3 regions of the Neobacillus oceani genome follow, and region 3 is predicted to be linked to each of the others. Evidence: riboswitches for the same ligand, from Rfam matches in the RefSeq annotation. Region 3 holds a riboswitch; each other region holds the start of a gene.

Region 1 (10,223 bases), 1.4 Mb from region 3:
GGATTTATAAGCAATGTTGAAAACAACAACACTTCTCCATCAATAAACACATTACAAACGATTGCTAACTTCTTAAAAGTACCTTTACCATACCTTCTTTTAGAAAAAGATAAACAAATGACGGTCATTAGGAAAAATGAGCGGCAGGTTATGACTTCAAACGAATCCGAAATGAAGGTAGAGCATTTGGCATCACGGGGAGGATTAAGCATTCGAGTCGTCGAATTCCCTCTAGGGGCTTCTACCGGGGGTAAAAATGCACACGAAGGCGAAGAATGCCATCTGGTGCTAAAGGGAAAAATCCTCGCGGAGCAAGGAGAAGAATCCTATATCATGGAAGAGGGCGATACGTTCAGCTGGTGTGCAAGCGTCCCTCATTATGTAAAAAATATAGGCGATGACGTCGCTAAAGTGCTAATTGCTGTTTATACCGAAGCATCGGAGTAAATATTAGGTATAAAAAAGATGCCGGGCCATTTCAGAAACTGAAAAGCCCGGCATCACTATTTTTCCCTGTCTAGGTCACTGGGTCACCATTTGGGTTATCGCTCGTTCCCCGAACACTCAGATGTCCCTCGAATAAAAGCAGTCATTGACCAACCTTCCATTGATTTCCGTGTTTTCGGGTAAAACCTCTTCCAACTTCATTCCGACCTTTTCTAATACCCTTCTTGACGCTAGATGGTCTTCAGAACAGACTGCGGTGAATTTCTCAAAGGCAAAGGTATCTATCCCGAACTTGATTACACTTCTAATAGCTTCAGTCCCGTACCCTTTTCCTTGGGCAGCTTCCAGAAGAATGAAGCCGACTTCCGCGACCCGTTTCTCTCCATCATGGGAATAGATGCTTATCATACCCACTTCTTTGTTCGATGCTTTTTCACGAATTATCCAAGTCAACCAATGTGTAGATGTCAAGCTCCATGAGGCGAGCTCCTTTTCGAACGTGTTTCGAATTGCCTCTTCACTCCGTACTGTTCGAATATGTTTCATTAGCTTTGGATCGGTATTGATTGATCTGAATAGTTCCCAATCACTTTCAACTAATTTCGTAAATGTCAGCCGCTCACTTTCCATTTCAAACTTCATATTTATCTCCCCCCAGTCATCATCGATCCCATTTACACTGTTAGCTCCGCCCAACACCGACATTACGTTGCTTATGAATTGAGCCATTCCTGTGATTTAATCCATACACGGAGTGGCCCTAGCGATCTCCAACCAGCCAAATGGGCTGCTTCCAATGTATCATTGTGTTCATATCCCCCCAAGGGTAGCCCTGGAAATTGGTTTGCTACAACCTGGGGAATATCCCGCCACAGATTTTCATTTTCCATACCTACTGAAAAAACATTGGATATCCCTACAACATTGGCATTCAAGTTCGCTATAAACCCGTATATACCATCATTTTTCTGGAGTATAAAAACTTTCACATTTTTTAGTTTTAATAGGTCTGGTTTAATCACGCCATCCAATTCACTAGTTGTAGCCCATTGAGCTAAATCTTCTTCTGTTGAAATCACACGCCAGTTTGTTTGAATTGGCTCTTGATTTGATAAAGAAGCATGAGAAATCCATTCTGCCTCAAATAGAATTTTAAAACCAAGAGGTGCCAAATCAATATTTGCATAACTATCTTTAATGCTTGATACCTTTCCATTTTCGATAAAGTACACTAATTCTTCAATCGTTACATTCTTACTTGGTGTAATGATTTCGGGGTAAAATGGTGGAGCTTTTGAAAGCAATCCCCATAGGTTTTCTTTTGAAATTCCTGCAATTCCGTGTGAATCACAAACAATCCCGCACCACGCTATATTATTTTTCACTGCTCGATCTACCAAGTTATTCACTTATCATCCTCCTAAATTTTTGAAACCTAAATTGTAATTTTACATATAAGCGCTGACCTACTGTTCATCTAACGACTTCCGTACCGGCTAACCAGTCATAAACATTTTTCCTTTTTTTATTCGTGAAAGGAATTATTAAATAGAATACGATTACAAGATTGACAGCGGTTAGGATCATATAAACCGTATTCTCGGACCAGTCAGACGGAAGCATTAATTGCCACATGCCGAAGTGGGCTACCTCCCAAGGAAGAAACTTGATAGCTGTTCGCAAAGCTGAGCGGCCGAATCCAATACGCTGACCCACCTTGTCAACAACACGTATCCCCACTTTTCTTTTTCCAAATGTCCCCTGCCATTTGGAACATTCCCCTAAAATAAAATAAAGCGAAACTGGGAATGTCATCATAATAAAACCTGTCAGTTCAGCTGTTACAGGGGAACTTGAAAATAAGGGGGTAAAATGGGATCGAAACACAAAAGAAATCGCTCCTACTACAAAAATACCGTATAAAACGATTACAAGGTAATCTAGTAAGAAAGCGTAAATACGGATTTTAAACGGTGCATAAGACATACCGACCGGCTCCTCTATTTCGTTTCATAATTACCCTAAAAACAATTTCTCTCCAACCAGCTTCCCTTTAAGGGTTAAAGTCCAAGTTCAACTCCGTAGTATTCCTTTACGATTTCATCGATGATGTTTTCTTTATTTTCTCCCGAACCATAAGTTTCCGTCATAAATTCCTGGCCACAACGATCTTTTGTTAGCTTGAAGCCAGTATAACGAAGATCTATTTTTACATGACCTGAAGTTGTTGAAAATCCGCCAGTACCGAATAAGCTGACACATTTATTGCTAATAGGAGTTCGTTTCCCTTTTTCATCTACATAAAAATATTTATCCGTTACAGTGCCATAGTCCATATCAGGTTTCGATGTTAAAAAATAACCTTTTTCATTAATTACATGGACTTCATAACCATCCTCAGTTTTAACCCTCGGTGCTCCCTTTAAATTATAGAAAGCGTAAACGTCTCCTTCAAACCCTTGCGGTATCAGGTAAATATCGTTGGTTTCATTGTTATTGTCAAATAAAAAAAGAGTTAGCGCCGTGATAGAAGCTGCTATAAATATACTTAAAACAACCTTAAAGGCCTTATAAATATTTGACAAACGGTGTATCTTTTCCATTAGTACATAGATCAAAAAAGCTATTATACTCGTCAAGAGCAAAAACGGCGTAATGTACATAAATGCAAAGATGAAACTTTCCCCAATTGATGAATAGTAAACATCAGGTTCTCTCTTTGATAGTGGGGTGAAGTTTTTTAACGAACCAAAGAGTGAAATTATTAATGATAAAATGATGGTTCCAAAAATAACTTTCAATAACCTCATTAGTATTGCTCCTTTTCCATGAGGATTTAACCTTCCAGAAAACCTCTCTCACGCAATAGATCTTTAAGATGTAACACATACACTGCTTTATTATCACTTACAAAAAGCATCTCAGGCCCACGGCAGCTAAGAAGATAAGTTGTCAGCAAATTATCTGTTTCATTGGCGAGTGAAAGTGTCGTTACCTTAGTCAAACGATTCCCAGGCCCCATTTTATAAAGAGTATATTGATTCCGGTCTTCATAGCCGCCTCGAAATAAAAAATACCCATTATAGAGGATAAAGCTATCCGAACCGCTAACATCCGGTCGGTAATACTCTAATTTTCCATAATGGTATCTTCCAAGGTCGAACTCCGTGTAAAAATAAAACCATACATCCTCTTCCGTGGCAACATTAAGCGGATAGCAGTCGCTGATGAAGTGCGGGTCGTCATTTGGATATGTATAGACTTCCTTTCCTTCCGAATCCCATGCCCTTAACCCAAACGCTCCAATCGGGTTATCCCAGCCATAATTCCCAAAAACGCCTTCATCAAAATACGAAGTCCAGATTTTATTTTCGCGAGTAACATATAAATCCTAGATGCCATCGCCAAGCAAAAACTCGCGAATGAGGTTGCCATCCATATCAAATACTTTCGCGTTACGGTCATAATCGCCATTTTCATATAATTCAGCCCTCGCGCATACCAGGAGAATGTGATTCTCGTCGATTAATTGGATGAAATGGTAATTCCAACTTTGATTTGGAAGTTCAACCTCTTGCCTGTAACCGTTTCCTAATATAATCACCTTGTAATTGTGGCTGGTTTCGGTTTGCACAGGCGGGAACATCCCATCAATTCTTTCAGGGACTTCATTCACCCCAAGGATGCAAATTTCTCCCCTTGGGCCCAAAGATGCGGACGCGACGGTATATCCATTAAACTCATTTTTTAAATTTGCTACGGGATTCAGTTTGAAATTCATCTTTCATTCACCTCTCGTTTTGAAAAAAATACGGAAACTTCGGCCCGAGGCCAAACGGCAATACCCCTAACTTTTCATGCACCCAGACGTCCAGAATAATTAAAAAGCCCTTTTCGCTGACCAGCCGTTATACTTACCTTTATATTTCTTGGCGTACAAAGACATAAGTTCTGACTGATAATCAATCAGTGCCAAAGCCTCAGTTTTTATGGCCTTAACAACAATGTTATCAAAATGATCCTCATCAACTTCAATTGGAAACCCTGTTTGCCTCATTTCATTGACACACTGTTCTGCAGCTTCTTTTGGAATTTCCAGCTTGTGAGTGATGACGCATGTATTTGTAAAAAATAAATTGATTTTCGTTTCTTTTGCCTTCTGTTCATTCATCTTAAGTCTATATTCCAATTCATTGGAGGTTTCAGAGTAACCACATAATCCTTCTTGGAATATGTGGTCAATTTGTATCCGATTATAGTCCAAAATCCACTTCCTGAATTTATGGTAAATAGGCAGCAGGGTTTCTTTCTCCAGACTATAAACATCGCAGCCGCGGTCATCATACATGTGCAACACTGTTTTCCTAGTCAAATTAAGGAGATAAATATTTCCGTTAATCGTTGGTTTCCTGCCAAAATCCTTATTTGCAATCGCTTGAAAAAGATATCCCCAACGCAAGTCCCCTTTTTCTACCCTTAAACTATATCGAGTGGTTTTTCTTTCTAACTCCTCTTCATCATGCTCATAAGGGACGGTTTCAACTTTCAACCGTTTTACTAAATTGGTATTTTTAATGAAACGATGGATTCCAGGCAGGTCGTATCCTCTGTAATCAATGTGTTGATTAACTGTTGCGATTAGCAGGACCGTATCTTTCTCGTAAAAAAGGGAATGAAAAATCGAGGATACCCGATGATGGATTTCATTAAAGTAATCCTTGCTTTTTAATTCATCAAGCCCTAGTTCAAAACGAATCCAATAGTTTGCTTCTTTCATCAACTGGTCGAACAGCTCCATTTTTTAGCTCCTTTTATTCTATAATACGGCCAAAAAGGATATATTCACTATCATACCGTTTTACTGTATTTCCACCACAAAAGCATACGAAGCCTCGCCGTTTTTCCATTTTGAAAAAACTTCAAAGATGTATTCACCTTTATCGGCAGGGGTAACAAATTGATTTCGAGTTAGTTCATATTTATTCTCTCTTCCACCTTCTGTCCATTCATATACCTCTATTTGCGGGTCGCCTTCATTTAAGATCTTTACGTGTTGATTCGGTTCTAATTTGATTGCCTCTAAACTTGAGGCCATTTGAAAAGGGGATGCGTAATCTGTCATTTCAACCCTGGTTTGCCCTGATTTCAACCTGGTTTCCCATCTATAGCCCCCTCGTTTTAGTTCGTACTCTTTTCCATTAGCCTCAATAAATGCTCCCATTCTGAAAAATTCAGCCTCTATCGCCCTGTCTCCTTCGTTGCCATTCGTACAGCCTGCCATGAAAAATATCGAATAAGCAAATATCAAAAATGTTAACGTTTTAATTTTCAAAACAACCCCCCCTTTCTCAATTAGACGGTTTTTAACATAAAAAGTAAACAAAAAGCGAATATGCCCCACATCAACTAACGATATACGAAAGTCTAAATGGATTCTTCCCCCAAAAGTTTGCCTGGTTCGGAGCCTTTAAGGTAAGTCTCTTCAAGGGGTCTGCCTCATTTCAAACTGCCCTTGGCTAAAGGCCAGTTTTTCCGAAAATTCTACATCTGTGCAATCTAGAAGCTAATAACTCTTTTAAAAAATATTTTTCGATAATTCCCTTAATTAGCAACATTGTAAGCGTTAACAAGAAAATTCTGTGGAAATTGGCTGTTGACAGCCTTTTTTCCAGGGATTAAGATAAGTATTGTTAATTTCATACATAAACACTTATCAAGAGAGACCGAGGGATCAGGCCCTATGACGTCCGGCAACCCCCAAGTTTGGGTACGGTGCCACTTCCTGCAGAATGGATTCATTCTGGAAGATAAGTCGTTAACAAAATTGTTTACGATGCCTCTTTCTGAATGAAAGAGGCTTTTTGTTATGGAAAAATAATGTTTTAGGAACGATCCAGGAGGGATATCCATGATCGCAATCGATAAAGTTGTAAAAATATATAAAACGAAAAAGGGAACGGTTACAGGGGTCGACAATGTTTCGCTTCAGATTAAAAAAGGTGAAATCTTCGGGATAGTCGGTTACAGCGGTGCAGGAAAAAGCTCATTGATCCGCTGCCTCAACCTGCTTGAGAAACCGACCTCGGGCGAGATTACCATCGATGGGCTCAAGCTTACCTCCCTTTCGGATAAAAAGCTGCGTGAAGCGAGGCAGAAAATCGGGATGATTTTTCAGCACTTTTATCTCGTTTCCTCAAAGACGGTTTTCGAGAATATTGCGTTCGCGCTTAAAGCGGCTGGAAAGAATAAATCCCAGATTGAAAAACGGGTAACCGAGCTGCTCGAGCTTGTCGGGCTCACCGATAAACGGGATGTCTATCCGGCCCAGCTGAGCGGCGGGCAAAAGCAGCGGGTTGGGATTGCAAGGGCCCTCGCAAACGACCCGAATGTCCTTCTGTGCGATGAAGCGACATCCGCATTGGACCCGAGTACGACGAAGTCCATTCTTTCTCTTTTAAAAAAAATCAATCGGGAGCTTGGCCTTACCATTGTGCTTATCACCCATGAAATGGATGTTGTAAAGGAAATCTGTGACCGGATTGCGGTTATGCAGGACGGAAAAATCATCGAAGAAGGCCAGGTTTACGATGTTTTCGCCAATCCAAAGCAGCTGCTGACAAAGGCTTTCATTAACAGCGTTCTTCATTTTGAGCTACCGGAACATCTTTTGGCAAGGCGTGAGGGCACTGTCATAAAAATCACCTTTAAGGGCAACGCGGCCGAGGAAGCGATTGTATCGGATGTACTTCAGCAATTCAGGGTGAAAGGCAATATCCTTCATGGAAAAATCGAGTATATTCAATCGGTTCCCCTAGGAATTTTCATTATGGAACTGACTGGTGAAAAAACAGAAATTGATAAAGCCATTTCCTATCTCATCGACAGGACCAATAACGTGGAGGTGATTGCACATGGTTGAAACAATCCAACTAATGCTCCCTGACCTGAATAAGGCATTTTTCCAGACTCTCCAAATGGTCCTTATTTCACTGGGCGTGGCACTTGTCGTTGGCCTGCCGCTCGGAGTGCTGCTGTTTATTTCGGACAAAGGATTATTCCTTGAAAACAGGCCGATTAAATCGATTCTTGGCTTTTTGGTCAATATGATCCGTTCCATTCCGTTCATCATTTTGCTTGTCGGCCTTTTGCCGCTGACAAAATTGATTACAGGAACAACAATCGGTCCGATTGCCGCCAGTGTCTCCCTTTCGGTTGCCGCCATTCCGTTCTTTGCGAGATTGGTAGAAACCTCCCTGAGGGAAATTGATAAGGGAATTATCGAGGCGGCTGTTGCGGTTGGCGCGACTCCGTGGATGATTATCAAGGATGTCCTCCTCCCAGAGGCTCGGCCCGGGATAATCCAAGGCGTCACGCTGACAACCATTTCCTTGATTGGCTTTTCGGCGATGGCCGGCATTGTTGGCGGCGGCGGGATTGGAGACCTTGCCATCCGCTTTGGCTATTACCGCTACGATAACACCGTCATGCTCGTTACGATCGTGGTCTTGATTTGCCTGGTCCAGATTATCCAGCTATCTGGCGATGCGATCAGCCGGAAAGTCGACAGACGTTAACCTGCTTTTGCAAAAGCACTTTGCTTTTCAAAATAAATTAAAACAACAAAGGAGATTCCAAAATGAAAAAAGTTTTGTTTGCCCTTATTCTCGTACTAAGCCTCGGTGTCATGGCTGCCTGTGGCAATTCCGGCCAATCCGCCTCCAAAGGCGGGGAAAAAGCCGAGAAGAAAGACATTAAAATCGGTGCTACCGCTGGCCCATACAGCGATATGGTGACAAAAGCGATCAAGCCTGTCCTTGAAAAGAATGGCTACAAAGTTGAAGTAGTTGAATTCAGCGACTACGTCCAGCCAAACCTTGCCCTTGGAAATGGCGATATCGATGCAAACCTGTTCCAGCACAAAATCTATATGGAAAACTTCGCGAAACAAAACAACCTGGAGCTTTCTGAACTCGTCATCGTTCCGACTGCCCCAATGGGAATTTTCTCTACGAAATTCAAATCAATCGATGAAGTCGCGGAAGGCAGCACGGTTTCCCTGCCAAACGACCCGACAAACCTAGCAAGGGCGCTGGGTGTGCTTGAAGACGCCAATCTCATTACAATTGACTCTTCAATCGATCCACTAACAGCGTCAGAAAAGGATGTTAAGGATAACCCAAAGAAGCTTAAGTTCACTCCGATCGAGGCAGCCCAGCTTCCACGCTCTGTTGAAAGCGTAGACCTTGCCCTTGTACCAGGCAACTTCGCCCTTGCAGCAAAAATGAACCTGCTCGATGCACTTCAGCTGGAAGATATGCCGGATGATTACCGCAACCGCGTCGTTGTCAATACGAAAGACCTTGATTCTCAGCTTGCAAAAGACCTGAAGGCCGCAGTTGAATCAGAAGAATTCGAAAAGACAATCGACAGCGACTTCCAGGGGTTCGGCAAGCCTGAATGGATGAAAAACCGCTAAGAGGATTGCTGGCGCTGCGCTGTAACCGTTGCGTTGCCTGAAACGGAACATTTTTAACAACTTTTTTTTGAAAAATAATCATTTTAAGAAGCCAGCACCGTTATGGGCTGGCTTCATTTATAAGGAGATGAGCAGCATGAAACTTGAAGTCCGGGGCGCACCAAATTATTATGCGTGTGAGTCCGGGATTCTAGATACCCTCCCCGATATCCTTGCCAACCATGGACTAAGAAAGCCCCTTTTGTTGACAGGAAAAAACTCATGGAACGCGGCAAAATCTCTTTTTCCAAAAGGAATCGTTGCGCGGCATGAAACGTATTGCGGGGAATGTTCTATTGAAGAAATCGAACGGATTGGCGGGCTCATTAAAAATAAAGGCCTTGATGCAATCATCGCAATTGGCGGCGGGAAAGTACTTGACCTCGCAAAGGCGGCCGGAAACCTTGTTTCGGTTCCATTCTTATTAATTCCAACTCTTGCGGCAACGTGTGCAGCCTGGACACCGCTAAGCGTAATTTATGACAATGACGGCCGATTCCTTTACTATTCCATTTTCAAAGGAAGTGCCCTAGCCGTTCTTGTCGAGCCAGCAATCCTGGCCACCTCCCCTCCCGCTTATCTTCGTGCAGGAATCGGGGACACACTCGCAAAATGGTATGAAGCGGACGCATTGCTCAGGCAGGTTGAAAATTGGACCGTGCCAATGCAAATTGCGAGAGAAGCAGCCCTCCTATGCAAAACGAATTTACTTGCTTTCGGCCAGCAGGCGCTTGAAGCCGCGGCAACGGCAACGATTACCCCGGAACTTGTAAAGGTCTGTGAAACGATCATTATGGCAGGCGGAATGGTTGGAGGTTTTGGCGACCGGTTCGGAAGGATTGCCGGGGCCCATTCCATCCATAATGCCCTCACCCATTTGCCGGAATCCCATCAGCACCTTCACGGGGATAAAGTCGCTTACGGAATCCTTGTCCAGCTAATGCTCGAGGACAGGAAAGAAGAAGTTTTGGAGTTACTTCCCTTTTACAAAAAAACCGGCCTGCCATACAGCCTAAAAAGCCTTGGCATCCTTTCCACCGAAAGCGCAGCCAAAGTCATAGCGGCCAATGCGCTTGCTTCAAACGAATCGATTCATTTCATGGACATCCCATTGACTCAAGAAATCCTAGCGAATTCAATACTGGAGCTTGAAATGATGTTACAAGAATAATCTTTGGGCACCTTCCATTACTGGGAGGTGCTTTATTTATCGCTTTACGAAGTCCTATTGAAGAGCGTTGCCTATATCTATATTTGAGAG
Region 2 (10,223 bases), 160 kb from region 3:
ATCGCCCAATTCGCTTCTGAAGGATTTACGGTTTTCGCGCCGTTTTACCGTGGTAACCAAGGCGGCGAGGGAGATGAGGATTTTGCGGGAGAGGACAGGCAGGATGCGTTCTCCGCGTATAAGCTTTTGAAGTCGCTGCCTTCTGTACGTGACATCCATATTTTCGGGTTTTCACGGGGAGGGGTTATGGCCCTTTTAACAGCGCTCGAATTCCCGGAAGCCGCTTCATTGGCGACATGGGGAGGGGTAAGCGATATGTCGCTTACCTATGTGGAACGGAAGGATTTGCGGCGGATGATGAAGCGGGTAATCGGGGGCACGCCTTTGAAATATCCGGAGAGATACCAATACAGGACACCGCTTTATAGACTGGAACATCTTGAGGTGCCGGTCATGATTATCCACGGTGTACAGGATGGCAACGTGTCCGCCGAGCACGCCTACCGTTTGGAAAAAAGGCTGAAGGAGCTGGGCAAACCGGTCGATAGCTGGTACTTTGGTGAATTCAACCATTTCTTCCCGCCAGGGGTCAACAGGAAAGTTGTCGAGGACTTAGCGAAGTGGATGAAAAGCCATAGCGGCAAATGATATGATAATAAAAAAGTCATACGAGGAGGGTCAGTGAATGGGAATGCCACTTGAGTTGAATACGATGATCATTACAAAGGGCAGGGAGCAAAGGCTCGAAGAAAATCTATTCCTTTTGGAAAAAGAAGGCTACCGCCTCTATCCAATCGATGTACCGGTTGATATCCGGCGCACTATCGAAGCGGATTCGAGCGGTACTGCAAAAATCAAGAAGGTCGAGCTCGAAGGCGGAAAGACCCGGATTACATATGAGCTCATTTCCCTTAGTTCACCGAATTGATTTGTAGGTACAAGCTTTGAATGTGTTGAAGACCAACATGAGGAGAATGACTGGCTTAGATGTCACAAAAACCCGCGATTCGTGACAACCGAGGGGCAAATTTGAGTTAAGCTGTCACGAAAGCCTCTGATTCGTGACAACAAGCGGTCATAATCCTGTTTAGTAGTCACAAAAACGAAAAAGCACGTGGAGGAAACCACTCGTTCCCCTCACGTGCTTTATTTATCTAAACTTATTAACAAACTGCCTGATTAAATAATCGGTCCGCCTTTTTCGGCGATTTCCGAAGAAACTTTGGAAAACTTTTTGAAGTTGCTGCGGAATTTTTCGGCAAGTTCTATCGCCTTTACACGATAGGCTTCAGGATCGGCCCAAGTTTTTTCAGGCTGCAGGACTTCGTCAGGAACTCCTGGGACATGGAGCGGAACATGCAGGCCGAAAATTTCGTCCTGGACCGTTTCAATGTTGCTTAGCTCCCCTTCAAGGGCCGCCTGGACCATCGCGCGGGTATATGCCAGCTTCATCCGGTTGCCCGTTCCGTATTCACCACCGGTCCAGCCAGTGTTGACAAGGAATACCTGCGCATTGTGCTCAAGGATTTTTTCCCCGAGCATCTCCGCATAGCGGTTTGCCGGAAGTGGCAGGAATGGCGCGCCAAAGCAAGTGGAGAACGTTGCTTGCGGCGAAGTGATTCCGCGCTCGGTGCCAGCCAACTTGGACGTATATCCGCTAAGGAAATGGTACATGGCCTGTTCCTTTGTGAGCTTTGAAATTGGCGGCAAGACACCGAAAGCATCGGCTGTCAGGAATACGATTGTGTTCGGATGGCCGGCGACGCTAGGCGAAACGATGTTCTTAATCGCCTCTAGCGGATAGGCGGCCCGCGTATTTTCAGTCAGCGACCCATCATCATAGTCGGCGACGCGGGTGTCCGATTGTACCACAACGTTTTCAAGAACTGCCCCAAAGCAGATTGCATCAAAGATTTGCGGTTCTTTTTCACGGCTGAGGTTGATTGTTTTCGCATAGCAGCCGCCCTCGATATTGAAGACGCCGTTCGGAGACCAGCCATGCTCGTCGTCACCAATCAGGCGGCGGTTCGCATCTGCGGACAGGGTTGTTTTGCCCGTGCCCGACAAGCCGAAGAACAAGGCTACATCGCCTTCAATCCCAACGTTGGCCGAGCAGTGCATAGGCATGATTCCGGCCTCGGGCAATAGATAGTTCATGACTGAAAAAATCGATTTCTTCATTTCCCCCGCATATTCCGTTCCGCCAATTAGGACGATCCGCTTTTCAAAAGAAATGATAATGAACGTTTCCGAATTGGTTCCATCCACTTCCGGGTCTGCCTTGAAGCCAGGGGCGGAGATAATCGAGAATTCCGGGTTATGGCCGGTCAGCTCGGATTCCTCGGGACGAATGAACAGCTGGTGTGCAAAAAGGTTGTGCCAGGCGTATTCGTTGATCACCTGAATTGGCAGCCTGTATTTTTTATCCGCTCCAGCAAATCCATTAAACACAAAAATTTCATTTTTTTGTTTTAAATAATCAATTACTTTATTATAGAGGTTGGAGAAGGCTTTTTCCGAAATGGGCTTATTAATCGTGCCCCAATCAATTTTGCTCCTGCTGGACTTTTCTTCGACAATAAACTTATCTTCTGGAGAACGGCCTGTATATTTGCCGGTCGAAACACTGATTGCCCCGGTTGATGTCAGCAGCCCTTCTCCACGGCTCAACACTTTTTCAACCAGTTCCGGAACGGAAAGCTGGACTAGAAGGTTTTCTTCATTCAGCAGCTTGAATGGAGTTTCTGGATTATGCACACCAAACATTTAATAATTTCCCCTTTGCCTATTGTTTGTTAAGAGCTTTTTTATCTCACGAATAGTATAGCACATTCGGATAATTGGTCTATACTAATAACCTATTTTTTTATAATTAATTTTGGAGGGATGAACGATGGAGCTGCTGGCGCTGTATGACGGGAACTGTGTCCTGTGCAATAAGTCGAAGGCGAAATCAGAAAAACTGGATTGGCTTGGCCGTGTCCAATGGCTTTCTCTTCAGGAATATGAAAAAGAGGGCCGTAAGCCTGCTTTCCGCACGATCGACCTTCGCAGGGAGCTTCACGTAATTGATGGGAACGGCAGGATTTACAAAGGATTTTTTGCAGCCCGGAAAATGCTGCTCCAATTCCCTGTTACTTTCATGCCGGCACTGCTCCTTTACCTGCCGTTTGCCGCAAAGGCCGGTATTCCAATCTACAATTGGATAGCCAGGAACAGGTATAAATGGATGGGCGAAAGGTGTGCGGATGGAAGCTGTTCAATTTAATGGTTTTATTATGAAAATTCCCATTAAAATTAAATGGTTCTAGAAGATAATTTTTTAACATAAAAATCATTGACATGCTTCAACTGTGTGGTATGATTTTACCTTGAACGGATACTCTCTTATCCTGAGCCGGTGGAGGGACAGGCCCTATGAAGCCCGGCAACCTGCCCGAGGTATTTTTCCCGGAAAAGGTGCCAAACCTGATGCAAGGCGATTGCCTTGAACGATAAGAGTGAAAGGCGCAAACCACTCAATGGCAACCTTTCCTCAAACGGGAAGGTTTTTTATTTGCAGCCTTACGAATCAGCATCTTTAGGAGCGGGGGATTCATAAAACCCCCAGGTTTACTTCATACTACTTAGGGAAATGAGTACCGTGAAACCGAGGTTGCTAGGCAGGCCGGAAAAAATCCATGCAGCTGACCTCATTATAAAGAAGATACAGGAGGAATCCAGATGCCATCAAAACGCCGTTTGTTCACGTCTGAATCAGTGACTGAAGGCCATCCAGACAAGATCTGCGACCAGATTTCGGATTCGATTTTAGATGCGATCCTGGCACAAGACGCAAACGCCCGCGTCGCTGCAGAAACTTCCGTTACAACAGGCCTTGTCCTCGTAGCGGGTGAAATTACAACGTCAACTTATGTTGATATCCCGAAAATTGTCCGTGACACAATCCGTGAAATCGGTTATACACGCGCGAAATATGGCTTCGATGCCGATACGTGCGCCGTATTAACATCCATTGACGAGCAATCAGCCGATATCGCCATGGGCGTGGACCAGGCGCTTGAAGCCCGTGAAGGCAGCATGTCCGATGCGGAAATTGAAGCAATCGGTGCGGGGGACCAGGGACTTATGTTCGGGTTTGCCTGCAATGAAACAGAAGAGCTAATGCCGCTTCCAATCTCGCTTGCACACAAGCTTTCCCGTAGGCTGACGGAAGTGCGCAAGGATGAAACACTTCCATACTTGCGCCCGGATGGAAAAACGCAGGTAACGGTTGAATATGATGAAAACAACAATCCAGTCCGGATTGATACAATTGTTATTTCAACGCAGCATGGTCCCGAGGCGACTCTGGAACAAATCCAGAAAGACCTAAAAGAGCATGTCATCGGCCCTGTAGTTCCACAAGACCTAATTGACGAAAAGACAAAATACTTCATCAACCCGACTGGACGCTTCGTTATCGGCGGCCCTCAAGGCGATGCCGGGCTTACTGGCCGCAAGATTATCGTTGATACGTATGGCGGCTATGCGCGCCATGGCGGCGGCGCTTTCTCCGGAAAAGATCCGACAAAGGTTGACCGTTCCGCGGCTTATGCAGCGCGCTATGTTGCGAAAAACCTCGTCGCCGCAGGCATGGCCGACAAGGTTGAAGTCCAGCTTGCCTACGCGATTGGTGTTGCCCGCCCTGTATCCATTGCGGTTGATACATTTGGAACAGGCACTGTAAGCGAAGATGTCCTTGTTGAATTGATTGAAAACAACTTCGACCTGCGCCCTGCCGGAATCATCAACATGCTTGATCTTCGTAAGCCAATTTACAAACAAACAGCCGCTTATGGCCACTTTGGCCGCAATGATGTCGACCTCCCTTGGGAGCGGACAGATAAGGCTGCCGCTTTGAAGGAACAGGCATCCAAATAATTGGACAAAACGGGAATTGCATTATAATATGTAACTCCCGTTTTTCTTTTGCGCCGTGAAATAGTGTTACTGGCGCTGTTTTTGGTGTAATATCAAGGATTTGCCTCATTTTTCCTCTAGCTGTAAGTGCAAATTTTTTTTGAAAAATGGTAGTATAGAGTGAACCTTCCATCACAGGTGGTTTTCGCGCTGATGGTCAGGTCAACTTATCGGACCTTTAGGGACAGTTACCCTTTAGGGCTTACGCTCGTTTAGTGGAAGTAAATGGTGCCGAGGGAAACCTCAACTAAACGAATTATCACAGTCAAAAAAATGCAATGATCGGAGTAGGTGAACTACATATGTGCGGTTTTATCGGATGTGTTCATGAGCAGGCACAGAATTTCAAGGACGAAGAAAAGAAGATTTTTAAAAGCATGAATGATATCATCACCCACCGCGGGCCGGATGATGACGGATACTATTTTGACGAACATGTGCAGTTTGGCTTCAGGCGATTGAGCATCATTGATATCGAGTGCGGCGCCCAGCCACTCACATATGAAAACGAGCGTTATTGGATTATTTTCAATGGTGAGGTATACAACTATCTCGAGCTTCGTGATGAGCTTTTAAAGGAAGGTTTGGAATTCGCGACGGAATCGGATACGGAAGTCATCATCGCCCTGTACAGCCATCTAAAGGAAAAAGCAGTTCAAAAGTTGCGTGGGATGTTCGCGTTCGTCATTTGGGACAAACAGGAGAAGACGCTGTTCGGCGCACGCGACCATTTCGGGATAAAGCCTTTCTTTTATTATGAAGATGGAGGCAGGACGTTTTTTGCTTCAGAGAAAAAGAGCATCCTGCTCGCGCTTGATAACCAAGAGCTTAATTATGATTCGCTTCAGCATTATCTGACGTACCAATTCGTCCCGGAGCCAGAGACGATGACGGATGGAATCCATAAGCTCGAGCCGGGCCATTATTTTACAAAAAAAGCTGGCGGGAAAATGGACATCAAACGGTATTGGAAGGCTAATTTCACGCCAGTGCTGAAAGCCGAAGATGAGTTCGTCCAGGAAATTAGGGACGTTCTGTTTGATTCAGTTAAAATGCATATGCGAAGTGATGTCCCTGTTGGCTCATTCCTGTCCGGGGGCATCGATTCGTCGATCATCGCCTCAATCGCGAAGGAATACCATCCCGCCATCAAGACGTTTTCGGTCGGTTTTGAGCGGGACGGGTTCAGTGAGATTGATGTGGCCAAAGAAACCGCCGACAAACTCGGGGTCGAAAATATAAGTTACGTCATCACCCCTGAGGAATATATGGCCGAGGTTCCGAAAATCATGTGGCATATGGACGATCCGCTTGCCGATCCAGCCTGTATTCCGTTGTACTTCGTCGCCCGCGAGGCCAGGAAGCATGTAACCGTTGTCCTGTCAGGTGAAGGCGCGGACGAGTTGTTCGGCGGGTATAATATATACCGCGAGCCAGGTGACCTTCAGGTGTTTAACAAGATTCCGCGGGTCGGAAAAGTCATTCTAAAAGGAATTGCTGGGATGATGCCTGAAGGAACAAGAGGCAAGAGCTTTATCGAGCGTGGGGTAACCCCCATGGAAGAGCGTTATATCGGGAACGCGAAAATTTTCACCGAGGAAGAAAAGCGCGAGTTACTGAACGTGTACCGAGAAGGGCTTGATTTTACCGATATCACGAAAAAACTTTACTCGGAAAGCGAAGGCTATAATCCTGTCGACAGGATGCAGTATATAGACATTCATACGTGGATGCGCGGCGACATTTTGTTGAAGGCCGATAAAATGACGATGGCTCATTCACTTGAGCTCCGGGTGCCGTTCCTGGATAAGGAAGTGTTTGCTGTCGCTTCAAGAATTCCAGCCGATTTGAAAACCGCCAATGGCACAACGAAATATATTTTAAGGAAAGCGGCTGAAACCGTTGTTCCCGAGCATGTACTCAATCGGAAGAAGCTTGGTTTCCCAGTACCAATCCGCCACTGGCTGAAGGACGAAATGAATACGTGGGCAAAGGATCTCATCCGCGAAAGCAACACGGATCACTTGTTCAACAAACAATACCTGCTTAAGCTTCTGGATGACCACTGCCTCGGAAAAGTCGATAACAGCCGGAAAATCTGGACAGTTCTCATGTTCATGGTATGGCATCAGGTGTACGTTGAAGATAAGTATTCCTTTGGTGCGGAGAAATCGTATCAAGCGATGAATTAGCATTAACTTATTTTTAAAAAAGGAACTCCCGCTTCGTCAGGGGAGTTCCTTTTCTGTTTATTCTCGGAAAAAACCGGTCATGCGGTTGGCATCTACTTCTGGTTCAAAGGAGTAAGGCTCTTGTAATACTGGGCTTTCTCGGCGTATTCCTTCGTAATCCTTTCCATCTCCTTAATGTCTTCTGCGTTTAGTTCTCGGACTACTTTGGCGGGCCTTCCGAGCGCCAGTGTACGGGGAGGGATTTTTTTGCCGGGCGGTACGAGGCTTCCCGCTCCAATAAAGGCGCCTTCACCTATTTCTGCTTTGTCGAGGACGATGGAACCCATTCCGATGAGTGCGTTTTTCCTGAGGATGCAGCTATGTAAGGTGCACTGATGGCCAATTGTCACTTCATCCTCGAGTATGAGTGGGTTGCCAGGGCTTTGATGAAGAACGGAATTGTCCTGGATATTGACTTTTTTACCTATGATGGTAGGCGCGATATCGCCCCGGATGACCGTGTTGTACCAGACACTTGATTCCGGCCCGATTTCCACGTCTCCCGAAATCGTGACAAAATCGGCGATGAATGCGGTATCATCGATTTGCGGATACTTGCCCTTATACGGATAAATCATTGAATACTCCCCTTTATGTTTATCATTCACTGAAAGTGTACCGGATTTTGTTCCAAACTTGCAAAGCAAAATGGGTATCTCGTAAACATTTCTATGTTATAGTACTTTTAACGCTAGTTTTCGGTTGCTGGGAGGAAGGTTTTATGTGGAAATGGGAAGCAGACGGTGAAGCAAAGGCCGTCATCGTGATGGTGCACGGAGCCATGGAGCATCACCGCCGCTACGGGTGGCTGATTGAAATGTGGCGTTCGTCCGGGTTCCATGTAATCATGGGCGACCTTCCCGGCCAGGGGATGACTACCCGCGCATACCGTGGCCATATTGATTCGTTTGATGAATATTTAACTGAAGTGAAGGAATGGCTTGAGGCAGCCTATACATACGGCTTGCCGGTTTTCCTGCTCGGCCATAGCATGGGTGGGTTGATTGCGATAAGGCTTCTGCAGGAAGAAAAACTAACAATTGCCGGAGCGATTCTTTCATCTCCATGCCTTGGGCTTGTGCATGAGCCGCCAAAGTTTATTAATTTGCTTTCTTATGGCTTGAACGTTGTGTTCCCTTCGCTCAGGATGAATTCGGGAATTACCGTTAAGATGGCTACACAGAATAAGGAAGTCCAGGAATTTGATTTAAATGACACTCTTTATGTAACCAAGGTTTCGGTAAGATGGTACCGAGAACTTCAGGATGCGATGAAAGCAGCCTTCCATGACCTTGGGCATATCCAGGACGTACCTAAGCTCGTCATGCAGGCGGGGGATGATTTGATTGTCAACAAAAAAGCGGTCAGGAGTTGGTTCAACCAGGCGCCGCTTTCAGAAAAACGGTTCAAGGAATGGCCGGGCTTCTACCATGAAATCTTCAATGAACCAGAGCGAGACAAGGTATTTGAATACGCCCGCGACTTTGTCCACGGCCAGCTGCGGGAAATCGGCTATGTAATTGAATAAAATACACAATGCTAGTAAGGGCGCCAAGAGGGATAACGGATCGGAAGATTGCCGTAAAAGGCAAAAACTTCCGCCCCAGCCTCTTTCAGGCGCCTGCGCTTTTTTGAATAGTAGGTGATACGTATGGCAATCCCATTGAAACCAGCCAGCTTAATGGCTAAATCATATCGGAAGATTTTTCCGGCAGTTAAAGAAGAAATGTCATATTGGAAAAAAAGGGCCGAAGCCATTCCCAATCAGGAGTTACGCAAACAGGCACTGGCAAGCATAGAAACTAAGGCATTCCATTGCGAAGGCGGTGCCATTCTCGCGCTCATCGCAAAAGAGGAGTATAAACAGGCAATTTCGTTCATCGTCGCTTACCAAACAATAAGCGACTATCTCGATAATCTCTGCGACAGGAGCACGTCGCTCGACCCGGATGATTTCGCGAGCCTCCACGATGCGATGTTCGATGCGCTCATCTTGGGGGAGCCTCACGGGGATTACTACAGCAAGCGTGAGGACAGGGATGATGGCGGCTACCTTGCAGAGCTTGTCGCAAAATGCAATTCAGTCCTTGCTTCAATGAAGAAGTATCCCGTTATCAGGGATTACCTTCTTGAATTGTGCGGCTTTTATTGCGAACTCCAGGTACATAAGCATGTTACCCCCGAAGAGAGGGAACCCCGCCTGCAAGAATGGTTCGAACGGCATAAAACCCGGATGCCAGAGATGGAATGGTACGAATTTTCCGCTTGCTCCGGCTCGACGCTTGGTATTTACTGCTTAGTGTCCTATGCACTCGGGAACGATTTTGGCAAACAGGAAGCTGAAAAGGTTATGAATGGCTATTTTCCTTATATCCAGGGGCTCCATATTCTGCTTGATTATTTTATCGACCAGGAGGAGGACCGCGCTGGCGGTGATTTGAACTTTTGTTTTTATTACAAAAACCAGGAAACGCTGTTCAACAGGCTCATGCACTTTATGGAAGAGGCCGACCGGCATACGGACGGCCTGCCGAACCAGCGATTCCACAAGCTAATCAACCGGGGACTGCTTGGCATTTACCTTTCCGACGAAAAGGTCCGCAGGCAGGAAGGGGTCCGGAAACTGGCTAAAAAAATCATCAAGTATGGCGGCCCCGTTAGCCAGTTTTTCTACGTAAACGGCATTGCTTACCGTTTTTTCCAAAGACTCATGCCAAATTAACAAGAGGCATCCGCGAATTGTTTCATGCGGATGCCTCTTTTCTTTCACCGTTTCTCGATTGCGATTATGAAAGGCGGGTTGTTTTTTTGGTTGATGAACTCGTATTGGAGGACATGTGCCTCTTTCTGATCAAGCCCGTGTACGAATGACAGCAGGCTGTCGCGTTCTTCCGCACCGCCTTCATGGCCGTGGTAGATAACGAGGACAATGATTCCGCCGGGAGCCATCATGCCGAGCAGCTGTTCAATGGCCGAAATCGTTGTTGCTGGTTTTGTGACAATGCTTTTATCACTTCCCGGCAGATAGCCGAGATTAAAAATTGCTCCTTGCAGTTGCCCGTGATACTGGCTGGGAATTAGCTCCGCTGC
Region 3 (10,223 bases):
TGCCGCAGTGACGCCGACTGTTTCAAGAATTTCATCCTCGGACGCCCCTTGGTCAAGGCAGCCTTTCAGGTGATAAATGATACAATATTCATCCTGCGCGTGAAGGGAAACGCCAAGCGCAATCAGGTGCTTGTCCTTTTGGGAGAGGGCGCCTTCCTTAAAGCATTCCTCTGTGAACGCGTTGTACAGGCGCGCTATTTCGGGCATTTTTTTCGTAAAGACGCCAAGGCCAGCTTTATATTCGTATAATGCTTCTTCAGTTGAATTTTTGGGCTCGTGAAAATGTTCCATTTCTTCCACTCCTAACGATTCATTGTCCTCGTTAGTATGAAGAAATGGCCGGGGAAGTATGCGTATTGACGGCAGGCTTCCATCCAAGGATAAACAAAAAACGGCCCCCATTTAGAATGGGGGCCACCAAATTAGAAGTATCACATTTTTCCTAAGGAAAGCCGGTCCGCAAGCCGATTATTCGGATACCGGAACGACTGAGCCTTTGTACTTTTCAAGAATGAAGTCCTGAATTTCCTTGGAGTGCAGGACTTCCAAAAGAGTTTTGATTTTGTCGCTGTTTTCATCGCCTTTGTTGACAGCGATGATGTTGACGTATGGTGAATCAGATTCTTCAATGGCAATTGAATCTTCAATTGGGTTCAGGCCTGTGTCAATTGCATAGTTCGAGTTGATGAGCACTGCATCGCCTTCACCTTGGTTGTAGATTTGCGGCAGAAGCTTTGCTTCGTATTTCGCATCGAATTTAAGGTTTTTAGGGTTTTCAACGATGTCTTCAACAGTCGCTTCAACTTTGTTAACGCCATCTTTCAGCTTGATTAGCCCTTTGCTTTCTAGCATGGAAAGGATGCGGCCATGGTCAGGAACAGAGCTGCTCACAATAATGTGCGCGCCATCTGGCAAATCATCAAGGCTCTTGTATTTCTTGGAATAAACGCCGATCGGCTCAATGTGGACTCCGCCAGCGTTGGCAAAATCATAGCCATTTTCCTTGATTTGAGCTTCAAAATATGGAATGTGCTGGAAGAAGTTAGCATCAAGTTCCTTTGCGTCCAATGCTTTGTTAGGAAGAACATAGTCCGTAAATGTTTTGATTTCAAGGTCGATGCCTTTTTCTTTTAAAATCGGCTTCGCTTCTTCAAGAATCTCAGCATGCGGTACGTTTGTAGCGCCAACAACGAGTTTGTTGTCGTCTTCCTTTTTGTCGCTTCCCGCTTTGTTGTCATCGGAGCTGCCGCAAGCAGCGAGTACGAGGACAAGGGCGAATGTTAAAAGTGTTCCAAGCCATTTTTTCATGTTCTCTTCTCCTTTGTTGTAAGTAAACTATCAGCCGCGCGGACTGAGGGATTTATCTTTTATCCAATTTACGGGTAATCGTATCCCCGATTAATTGAATGATAAAAACAATAATTAGGATGATGATAGTTGCCATAACTGTTACGTCATTGCGGCTTCTCTGGAAGCCTTCAAGGTAAGCAAGGTTTCCAAGTCCTCCAGCGCCAATCGCGCCGGCCATTGCCGTGTAGCTGACAAGGGCGATCGCTGTAACGGTAATTCCGGAAACAAGCGCCGGCATTGATTCGGGCAATAGCACTTTCCAAATAATCGTCCAGGTTGACGCGCCCATTGATTTGGCCGCTTCGATGACACCTTTATCAATTTCACGCAGCCCAATTTCAACCATCCTCGCGTAAAACGGCGCCGAACCGATAATGAGTGCCGGCAATGCGGCATTTTCCCCTATCATGGACCCGACTACGAAAACCGTGAACGGGATGAGCAGGACAATCAGGATGATGAAAGGAATTGAACGGAAGACATTCACAAAAGCTGCAATGATTTTATTAATGAATGCATTTTCCCAAAGGTTGCCCTTCCCAGTAAGGAAGAGAAGCAATCCAAGGATGATGCCGAGGACAAATGTAACTGCAACGGATATGCTCGTCATGTAAAGCGTTTCACGTGTTGCCGCCCACATATTTTCCCAGACGACATTCGGGAAATAGGTTTCAAGCATTCGCAATCACCTCCACGCCTACCTGCTGGGAATTAATATATTCCAGCGCCTTTCCGAGTTCGCTTTCCGGTCCATCAAGATGAAGGAACAGAGTACCGTAGGATCCGCTTTGCGTTTGTGAGATCTTTCCCTGCAAAATATTGGCCGTTATATCAAACTTCCTGATCAAGTTTGTGATAAGAGGCTGTTCAGTCGCCTCGCCGACAAATGTGAGCTGGATGACCTTTCCGGATGGAAGGCGTTCGAGTAGATGCTCTACCGCATCCTTTGTTTCCTCAGGCTCCGTTACCTGCTGGACGAATCGCTTCGTTATTGGCTGCTGTGGATTCTTAAAGACATCCAGCACCGGGCCGAGCTCAACGATTCTTCCGCTCTCCATAACGGCGACGCGGTGGCAGATTTTCCTGATAACATGCATTTCGTGGGTAATCAGGACAATCGTCAAACCGAGCCGCTTGTTAATGTCGACCAACAGGTCAAGAATCGAATCCGTCGTCTGCGGATCGAGAGCGGATGTCGCTTCGTCGCAAAGCAAGACCTTTGGGTTATTCGCAAGCGCCCTAGCAATGCCGACACGCTGCTTTTGCCCGCCGCTTAATTGTGACGGGTACGCATTTTCCCTGCCCTCAAGGCCGACAAGCTTAATTAGCTCATCGACACGCTTTTTGCGCTTCGGCCCCGAAATTCCGGCAATTTCAAGCGGAAACGCGATGTTTTCCCGGACTGTGCGTGACCAAAGAAGATTGAAATGCTGGAAAATCATTGAGATTTCCTGGCGTGCCTTCCTAAGCTCTCTTCCCGAAATTTTCGAGATTTCACGGCCTGCAATCGTTATGGATCCTTCGGTTGGGCTTTCTAGCCTGTTCAGCATCCGGATCAACGTACTTTTGCCGGCGCCGCTGTACCCGATAACGCCGAAGATTTCCCCTTCGCGTATATCGAGATTGACATTATCAACCGCTGTCAGTGTCCCATGTTTTGAAGGAAAGCTTTTTCTGACATTTTTTATCGAAATCATCGAATCACCTTCTTTACACCCATTTACCCATCATGCAGGGCAGCAATCATGCCTTGTTCTATCTAATCCTATCGTTTGAATATACAAAAGGATTCATTCCGAAAAAAGTAAAAAGCCTTTCTGCAACCGGGCAGAAAGGCATAATAAACATTTATCCTTTCTCCCATCTCCCAAAGCGAACGCTTTGTGTGAATTGGCACCATTTCACAGAAATCATCCTGTGACGGTTGCCGGGCTTCATCGGGCACATCCCTCCACCTCTCTTGATAAGAGTAGCTAAGCTATTCAATTAATCACGATTGCTATCGTATCATGGCGAAATTAAGGTGTCAATAAAGAAGTTTTTGAACTAGGGCCGGAAATATCAGGCAGGATTGCACAATGGAAAATCATCTACAATCCCCTAAAAATAAAAACCCGCTCCATAAGAAGAGGGGCTATCTCCTCTTATCTTTACAGGGAGTCTCCCTGCTGGAATTGGCACCGTGCTTTCACCGGTTGCCGGGCATCATTGGGCCATTCCCTCCGCCTCTCTTGATAAGAATTATAAAATTTTTAGAATCTTGCCAAAGATTTAATGAAAGTTTATCTTAATACATAATTCCCGTCAATAGGGAATTTTTTCAAACTCATTTTCCTTTGCCAAAAGAAAGATCGATTCAAGCTTCAGCACAGTGCGGAAAGACGCATCGATATTTATTGCCCGATGATTGAGCAGATCGCGTATTCTTTTCGTGCCGCAAAGCAGTTCGCTGATAGCTTCAGGGCTTCCCGTGATGTTTGCAAGCAAGGGTTTGCTTAGGATCTCACCGTTTGAAACAATCGCCTTACCGTCCCCAAACTCCACAAGAGAACCTCCAATTTGTATATAAACCGTCTGGCTGCTGCCAAATAAAGAATGGATATGCGGCTTTTTATTAAAATTGGCACAGAACCGATGAATCTGCTCAATCATTGTGAATCCCCCCTGCTTACTTAATTCATTTCCGGAAGTAGGAATCCTCCATTATTCGTTCGACAAAATCTTCATAAGCAGGCTTCTTTTGTGTTTTTTTCAAAAAAATCCGCCAAAGCTAAAAGGTAATGCAAAAATTCCGGGGAAATATGTCACATTCCGGCAGCTTTTGGAACCTGGGAAGCCTGGTTTTTTAAAACCTTCCTCCCGAAAACAAGATAGAAGTAAACAGAACTAATTAAGTAAAGGCTTGCGGTTATCGTGAAGACATATGCATAGCCCCAATAGTCGCCGTACCTGACTACGATTCCGGTTGAAACCGGCCCCATAAACGCCCACCCTAAATTGAAAACAGTCTGGTTGATCGAATTGGCCAATCCCTTCATAGAATCGTCAACACGTGACATGATGAGCGAACTTTGAATCGGGTTCCCGGCATTCATGAGCGCCTGCCTGAACAGGAAACCAATCGCGGCTAGCCACAAGTTTTCCGTGTAGGCGGTCAAAAGCAGGAATGGAAGCGACAACAACTGCAGGATAACGACAGCCCTAACCTCCCCGACGCGCTTGACGACCTTGGGCCCGATAATCATAGCAAAAGCGGTTGCCGCCTGGCCAAGTGAAATGATGAATCCGGTCGTCGATGTTGAAGCCGAAAACCGTCCCGCAAAATAAAGATTCAGGTACGGAATGACGAGCCCCGCCCCAAATCCAATCAGCATTTGCGCGATTGCAAAAAGGGCAATGATTTTGAAACCGCTCCAATTAAACGCGGCTTTTTTCCTTCCGGCGTCATCTGTTTGCGATTTTTCCATACGATTGGCGGGGGTCCTGAACTTAAAGGCCGGGATCGCTCCTCCCAAATAAATTGCGGCCCCGATCAACAGAGTGATCCTCAAGCTTTCAAGACTGGTGAAAAAAAGGCCGAAAAAATCGGTCAAAATTCCGCCCAGCATGTTCCCGATTACACTCGCCGCAGTCATCAAAGCGAAGTGGAGCGAAAACAGGTTGACCCGCTGGGATGGGTCAGAGTTTTCAGCCAGCCACGGTATTCCCGAAACTTGCAGGAATGCGCCCGAAAGGCCCGCAGCAAATGCCAAATACACAAGCATCGTTTCATCCGCTGCCAATGCTCTCATGATGAGCAAGGTTCCAGATACGAGAATGCCCGTGAAAATAACCCTTTTCCTGCCGAATTTGTCGCCAATGATTCCTGCGGGTACAAGGACCATCGCCGTAGCTAGTGATGCCATTGAAATAATCTGCCCGTTCACGGATTCCGAATAACCCAATTCGCGAACATAAAAATTATAAATAACAATGAAAATGCCAATTCCAATCTGGGTAATGATATTGGCAGCCATACTCAGTTTAATATTGTAGTTATAGGCGTTAAACTGTTGGGCCCACCCTTTGTAAAATGCCATCATGATCCGCCCTTTGCAGATGTACGGGCATAGCCCGAACCATAATTCCCTTCTTGGAAAGCGTATTTATTTCGCCTCCCTAAGTATCATAATCGGTCAGGAACATTTTGTAAACTAGGGAACTTACTGGTACATGCCTATTTTTTTGAAATTTGTTCGAATTTTGAGGGGGGTGGCGAAAGCAGTTGCCATAAGAGGGCTGGCAGGTTGGATATGGAGTGTTCTCAAGTTGCGTGCTCATTCGTAAGGTTAAGTGGGGATATGGCTGTTGATTTCTCCAAGAAAGTGCCGTTGTCGATGGCAGAAGGTGGTTGGGCTTTGGGGTTTTCGGGACTCATCTTGGACCTAAAACCTGATTTGTGTCCTAATTCCTTGGTTTTCGGGACTCATAGCGCTTCTAAAACCGGTTTTGTGTCCCGATTCCCTGGTTTTCGGGACTCTTAGCGCTTCTAAAACCTGGTCTGTGTCCCGATTACATAGTTTTCGGGACTCATCTCACTGCCTGTGGCCCTCGAAAATTTAAAAACGGATGCACTCCGGCATCCGCTTATCGTAAAACAGTTTGTATTTTTTCCAGCAGGTACGGTACAGATCGAAACGCATAAATGGAATCGATTGCTTGCCCTTCCTTGATAAACACAAGGCAAGGGACACTTTCTATCGCAAAAGTCTCCGCGAATTCGGGAGCATAATTGAGATTGATTTTGCCAATTTCCATCTGGCGATTCATTGCAGCGACAACTTCAAGCATTTTCGAAGCTACCTGGCAGGTTCCGCACAGAGGCGTATAAAAGTAGAGCAGCCCTGTTTTCGCGCCTTGAAGAAAGGCGGAAGCTTCTTCGCTTGTCCATTCCTTCATTGCGCGTTCCGGCCCATCTCCAAAAATTCGGCATGAACATCAATGTTTGCGGCCAAAAGCACCATGGCAAGGTGATGGTATGGTGCTGTCGCGACCTCTTTGTACATCTTGTCAATATAGAGATGCTCCGCCTCCGGATACTCCCTGCGGAATTGCCTCCTCAGCTTTTCACCCGCTTCATCAGCGTCCGCGAGTATAAACACCTGTCTGTCCCCGAACGAATCAATCAATTCATCAAGCCTGGAAAGTGAAATGGTCCCGTTCGTGCATATAACTTCTACACGGTCCTTAATCATTCCGAGAACCTTCTTCTTATCCGATCTGCCTTCAACAATAATAATTTTATCCGCGTATTCTTCGCTCATTGACATCACCTGCAGGAAAGTTGTTGGTAATAGCTTATTCAAACGCGCGTTTTGTGTGTAGTCTCCCGTCCTGCCTCAACTATACCACTGCCATACAAGAACATACAGGACTTTGCTCCCCGGGTGGTGCCGACTGGCATCTGTGTAACGTTTTTTCCTGGGATTGTGCCTGATTTAAGTTACGCTATCTTCGGATTAAGCCAGCGCCCTTAGCACCATCCACCATCTTGGCAGTCGGTATATTTTGCGTCGGGGTATTCGGTAAAGGTGATGTGCTGGAAAATCCTCTGTTGGTCTACGTCGAAACGTCTGTCCAGTTCGAAGTCGACCTCGCCTTCGAGCATGATGCGGCCGATTGGTTCGTTTTCCAGGTATAGTTTTATTTCCCCGTTTTTCAGTTTTCCAACCACCCTGTCGGTTATGTCGAGCTTCTTTACATTTAATGTCATGGTTGACCACCCTTTTTGTTTTTTCATTAGCATGCCCGGTGCGTTTGGAATGCATAGTTGGGAAAGTTAGGGCGTTGGCCAATTTTCACAAAAAAGAGGCCCTCCTAAAGGTGGCCTCCGGTTGTATTATTCGTTGGTCATTTCATCGTATTGCTCGGCTGTCATGAGTTTTTCGATTTCACTCATATCGGAAGGCTCGATAACGATCATCCATGCTTTTTCGTATGGGGATTCGTTGACGAATTCCGGGCTGTCGGAAAGGTCTTCGTTTACTTCGACTACTTTGCCGCTAATTGGAGCGTAAAGTTCAGAAACGGTTTTGACGGACTCGACGCTGCCGAATGGCTCGTCCGCTGTTATTTCATCGCCGACCTCAGGCAGTTCTACGAAAACGATGTCGCCAAGCTCGGATTGCGCGAAATGCGTGATGCCGATCCGCACTTTTTCCCCTTCAACTTTTACCCATTCATGCTCTTCTGAATACCGCAAATCTTTTGGTGTACTCATTGCAATCCCTCCAATATCCATTTTTGTCTATTATCGATTGTTAATCGATACTACCATGAATGCCGAGACCGGCACAGGCACCTAAAGCCACATTTCTTTGTAGTCCTCTTCCTTGAATCCGACGGTAACTTTTTTCCCATCAGTCAGTATCGGCCGTTTAAGGAGCATCCCGTCCGAAGCAAGGATATCGAGCAGCTCTTCTTCGGAAGCTGTCTTGACTTTATCCTTTAAGCCAAGTTCACGGTATTTTTGGCCGCTCACGTTGAAAAACTTCTTTAGCTCGAGCCCGCTTTTTTCGTAAAGGTCCTTTAGTTCGTCCCTTGACGGCGGCTGCTCGACGATATGTACCGCTTCATAGGAAATCCCGTGCTCATCCAGCCATTTTTTGGCGTTCCTGCATGTCCCGCACTTCGGGTACCAATAAAACGTTAAAGCCAACTGCATCACCCCTAAAGATTCTTCCCCTGAAATAGTATCATATCAGTGAGAAAAATCATAATTCTGCCCTTTGCTTATGAGGCGCAAATTACTTATTCGTCACGTTCCCGCAAATTCCTGCATGCATTTTCATTTTGCCACCAAATTGCCATATTCTTTTCGGCGTAAGAAAGCGGGGAACCCTAGTTTTGATTCCGTTCGGTTTTCTGCCTGAAACAGTGGAACGACATCAATTTGGATTTTCTACGTGATACGCAGACGGTCCGTGTGCTTGATTTTTCAGATTTGAATGCCCGCCCTCCCCTTAAAGCAGGCCTACGAGTTTCAATCCGTGCATAATGCCGCCGTCATTGACATGGATGGTTTCATACTTTGCGGCTTGTTTCACTTCCGGTACGGCATTTCCCATGGCAACGCTGTTCGGAACAAATGAAAGCATTTCGATGTCGTTCAGGCCATCGCCAAATGCATAGGCATTTTCAATGGACAATCCCATGGCGGAGACGAGTTTTTCAATCCCCTTCGCTTTCGAACCGCCAGCTGGAAGGACATCGACGGAGAGTGGGTGCCAGCGGATAAAATCAAATTCGCTAAATGCTTTTTCATAGCGAACCTCCTCTTCATGCTGGCAGAAAAGAAGTGTCTGATAAATTTCCCGGTTCCGGAAATAGTCAGGGCCATGCGAAGGTTTTTTCGAAAGCTTGAGGGTACCCATGCTTTCGTCGATCCAGTTATGCTCAGGAACGCTCGTTTTCATATCAAACGGATCCATATAAATTAGGGGATGATTGTCTTCTGCAGCTGTTAAGGTGATCTGCTCAAGGGCCCGCTCATTCATTGGGTTACGGTGAACCGGTTTGCCCCGGAGGACGACGTATTGCCCGTTAAAGGAAACATACGTATCAATGCCTAGTTCCTCGCGGAGGTCTTCGAACATGAACGGCCCGCGTCCGGTCGCAATCGCAACCTCGTGCCCCAGTTCCTTTAGCTTGAATACGGCTTCCTTTGTCGATGCTGGGAGACGTTTGTCATCATCAAGCAAAGTCCCGTCAATATCAAAGAAGATTATGCTTTTTTCCATGTCCAACACCTTTCTTTTTTTTAAAAAATCCCGCACACTTGCGTTCATTCTTCCCATTGTACAGAAGTACGCATAAATTATCCACCAAGCTGACGCACCAGTTTTCAATAGCCTGCAGGGCGGCAATGCTATATAATTTAGAAAAAAGAATCGGAGGTCATTCATGCTTGAGAATGAGGGAGCAACAGCCGCCCAGCAAAAGAGAAAAGCAACGCTCACCCGTTTAGGCGTCTTATTGATTATTGTATCGTGCGTTTTCTATGCGGCAATCCTGCTCGTCCCGCTTAGTTCGTTTTCAACTGGGACAAAGGTTGCGATCACCGGCGGCCTTGTAATTGCCGGAGAAGCCACCTTTTGGATCGGCGGCATTATCCTCGGCAAAGAAGCCGTAACACGTTACCGGAAAAACCTGAATCCGATGAATTGGTTTAAAAGTGGTGTTCAAAAAAAGGATTAGTAAAAACCATGGCGCCTCTCATGCATGAATGATGGGGATGCCATGGTTTTTTCTTTTTGACGGGGTGCTTTGGAAAACTTGGGGCATAAAGACAGTTTGGAGTTTCTTGATGAATGAAACGGTCCTGACGAGAGGTATCAGGACCGTTTGATACTTTTTTCCGAACGAAACGGTCTTGACGAGTAATTTAAACTTGTCTCTTTCTTTACCTTGAGGAAGTAGATTTTAGAGAAACTCCACGAGCTGTTTCCGGATGACCTTCGACCAGGCAAGGACTCGGTCGGCCGCTCCTTTTGGTTCACCCGCGAGGTAAACCTCCGAAATGGCCATCGCCCAATCCCGGACTATCGGGTCAGCAGGCACTTCCCTTCTGATCCTGACAGGGCCGTCCGACCACGTGGATACTTTACGGCGGATATCGAATACAGACAATTGATGGTCATATGCCTCGCAAAAAACGGTACAAAGCCCTGTCCAGGCTTCTTCCGTAAATGATGATGGATGCTGGATATTGAAGCACGCGACTGTCCAAAAATGCCGCCCGAGCAAATCAGGGTCGGACTGCTCCCAGGCGAGAATTTGTTCAAGCTGGCCGCGGCAATCAAGCCCATTTGCTTCCGGGGCGCCACATTCTGGAC

The links. A riboswitch is a leader RNA that binds a small molecule or an ion and turns the genes downstream of it on or off. The one in region 3 is predicted to bind S-adenosylmethionine.
Region 1: linked by a shared signal. The riboswitch ahead of V1499_RS10050 (methionine ABC transporter ATP-binding protein) and the one ahead of V1499_RS17580 (methionine ABC transporter ATP-binding protein) in region 3 are both predicted to bind S-adenosylmethionine.
Region 2: linked by a shared signal. The riboswitch ahead of metK (methionine adenosyltransferase) and the one ahead of V1499_RS17580 (methionine ABC transporter ATP-binding protein) in region 3 are both predicted to bind S-adenosylmethionine.

The regions. Positions count from the first base shown of each region.
Region 1 covers NZ_CP143543.1:2,026,188-2,036,410, reverse strand. Annotated here, with positions in the region: gene V1499_RS10090 (helix-turn-helix domain-containing protein) at 1-447, shown strand, start outside; gene V1499_RS10085 (GNAT family N-acetyltransferase) at 565-1,089, opposite strand; gene V1499_RS10080 (hypothetical protein) at 1,161-1,856, opposite strand; gene V1499_RS10075 (RDD family protein) at 1,921-2,433, opposite strand; gene V1499_RS10070 (DUF6843 domain-containing protein) at 2,508-3,257, opposite strand; gene V1499_RS10065 (hypothetical protein) at 3,839-4,228, opposite strand; gene V1499_RS10060 (DUF3885 domain-containing protein) at 4,328-5,245, opposite strand; gene V1499_RS10055 (hypothetical protein) at 5,306-5,779, opposite strand; SAM riboswitch class I at 6,155-6,261, shown strand; gene V1499_RS10050 (methionine ABC transporter ATP-binding protein) at 6,356-7,366, shown strand; gene V1499_RS10045 (methionine ABC transporter permease) at 7,359-8,021, shown strand; gene V1499_RS10040 (MetQ/NlpA family ABC transporter substrate-binding protein) at 8,084-8,923, shown strand; gene V1499_RS10035 (iron-containing alcohol dehydrogenase family protein) at 9,060-10,133, shown strand.
Region 2 covers NZ_CP143543.1:3,293,849-3,304,071, reverse strand. Annotated here, with positions in the region: gene V1499_RS16655 (alpha/beta hydrolase family protein) at 1-588, shown strand, start outside; gene V1499_RS16650 (DUF2584 domain-containing protein) at 626-868, shown strand; gene pckA (phosphoenolpyruvate carboxykinase (ATP)) at 1,120-2,706, opposite strand; gene V1499_RS16640 (thiol-disulfide oxidoreductase DCC family protein) at 2,834-3,208, shown strand; SAM riboswitch class I at 3,325-3,441, shown strand; gene metK (methionine adenosyltransferase) at 3,664-4,863, shown strand; gene asnB (asparagine synthase (glutamine-hydrolyzing)) at 5,205-7,094, shown strand; gene V1499_RS16625 (gamma carbonic anhydrase family protein) at 7,187-7,711, opposite strand; gene V1499_RS16620 (lysophospholipase) at 7,855-8,661, shown strand; gene V1499_RS16615 (tetraprenyl-beta-curcumene synthase family protein) at 8,785-9,855, shown strand; gene V1499_RS16610 (class I SAM-dependent methyltransferase) at 9,900-10,223, opposite strand, start outside.
Region 3 covers NZ_CP143543.1:3,453,981-3,464,203, forward strand. Annotated here, with positions in the region: gene V1499_RS17565 (carboxymuconolactone decarboxylase family protein) at 1-291, opposite strand, end outside; gene V1499_RS17570 (MetQ/NlpA family ABC transporter substrate-binding protein) at 469-1,308, opposite strand; gene V1499_RS17575 (methionine ABC transporter permease) at 1,361-2,029, opposite strand; gene V1499_RS17580 (methionine ABC transporter ATP-binding protein) at 2,022-3,047, opposite strand; SAM riboswitch class I at 3,208-3,320, opposite strand; SAM riboswitch class I at 3,492-3,591, opposite strand; gene V1499_RS17585 (hypothetical protein) at 3,655-4,002, opposite strand; gene V1499_RS17590 (MFS transporter) at 4,155-5,429, opposite strand; gene V1499_RS17595 (thioredoxin family protein) at 5,977-6,288, opposite strand; gene V1499_RS17600 (toprim domain-containing protein) at 6,285-6,653, opposite strand; gene V1499_RS17605 (YusG family protein) at 6,863-7,102, opposite strand; gene gcvH (glycine cleavage system protein GcvH) at 7,229-7,609, opposite strand; gene V1499_RS17615 (arsenate reductase family protein) at 7,691-8,047, opposite strand; gene V1499_RS17620 (Cof-type HAD-IIB family hydrolase) at 8,352-9,128, opposite strand; gene V1499_RS17625 (transporter suffix domain-containing protein) at 9,292-9,585, shown strand; gene V1499_RS17630 (DUF5946 family protein) at 9,811-10,223, opposite strand, start outside.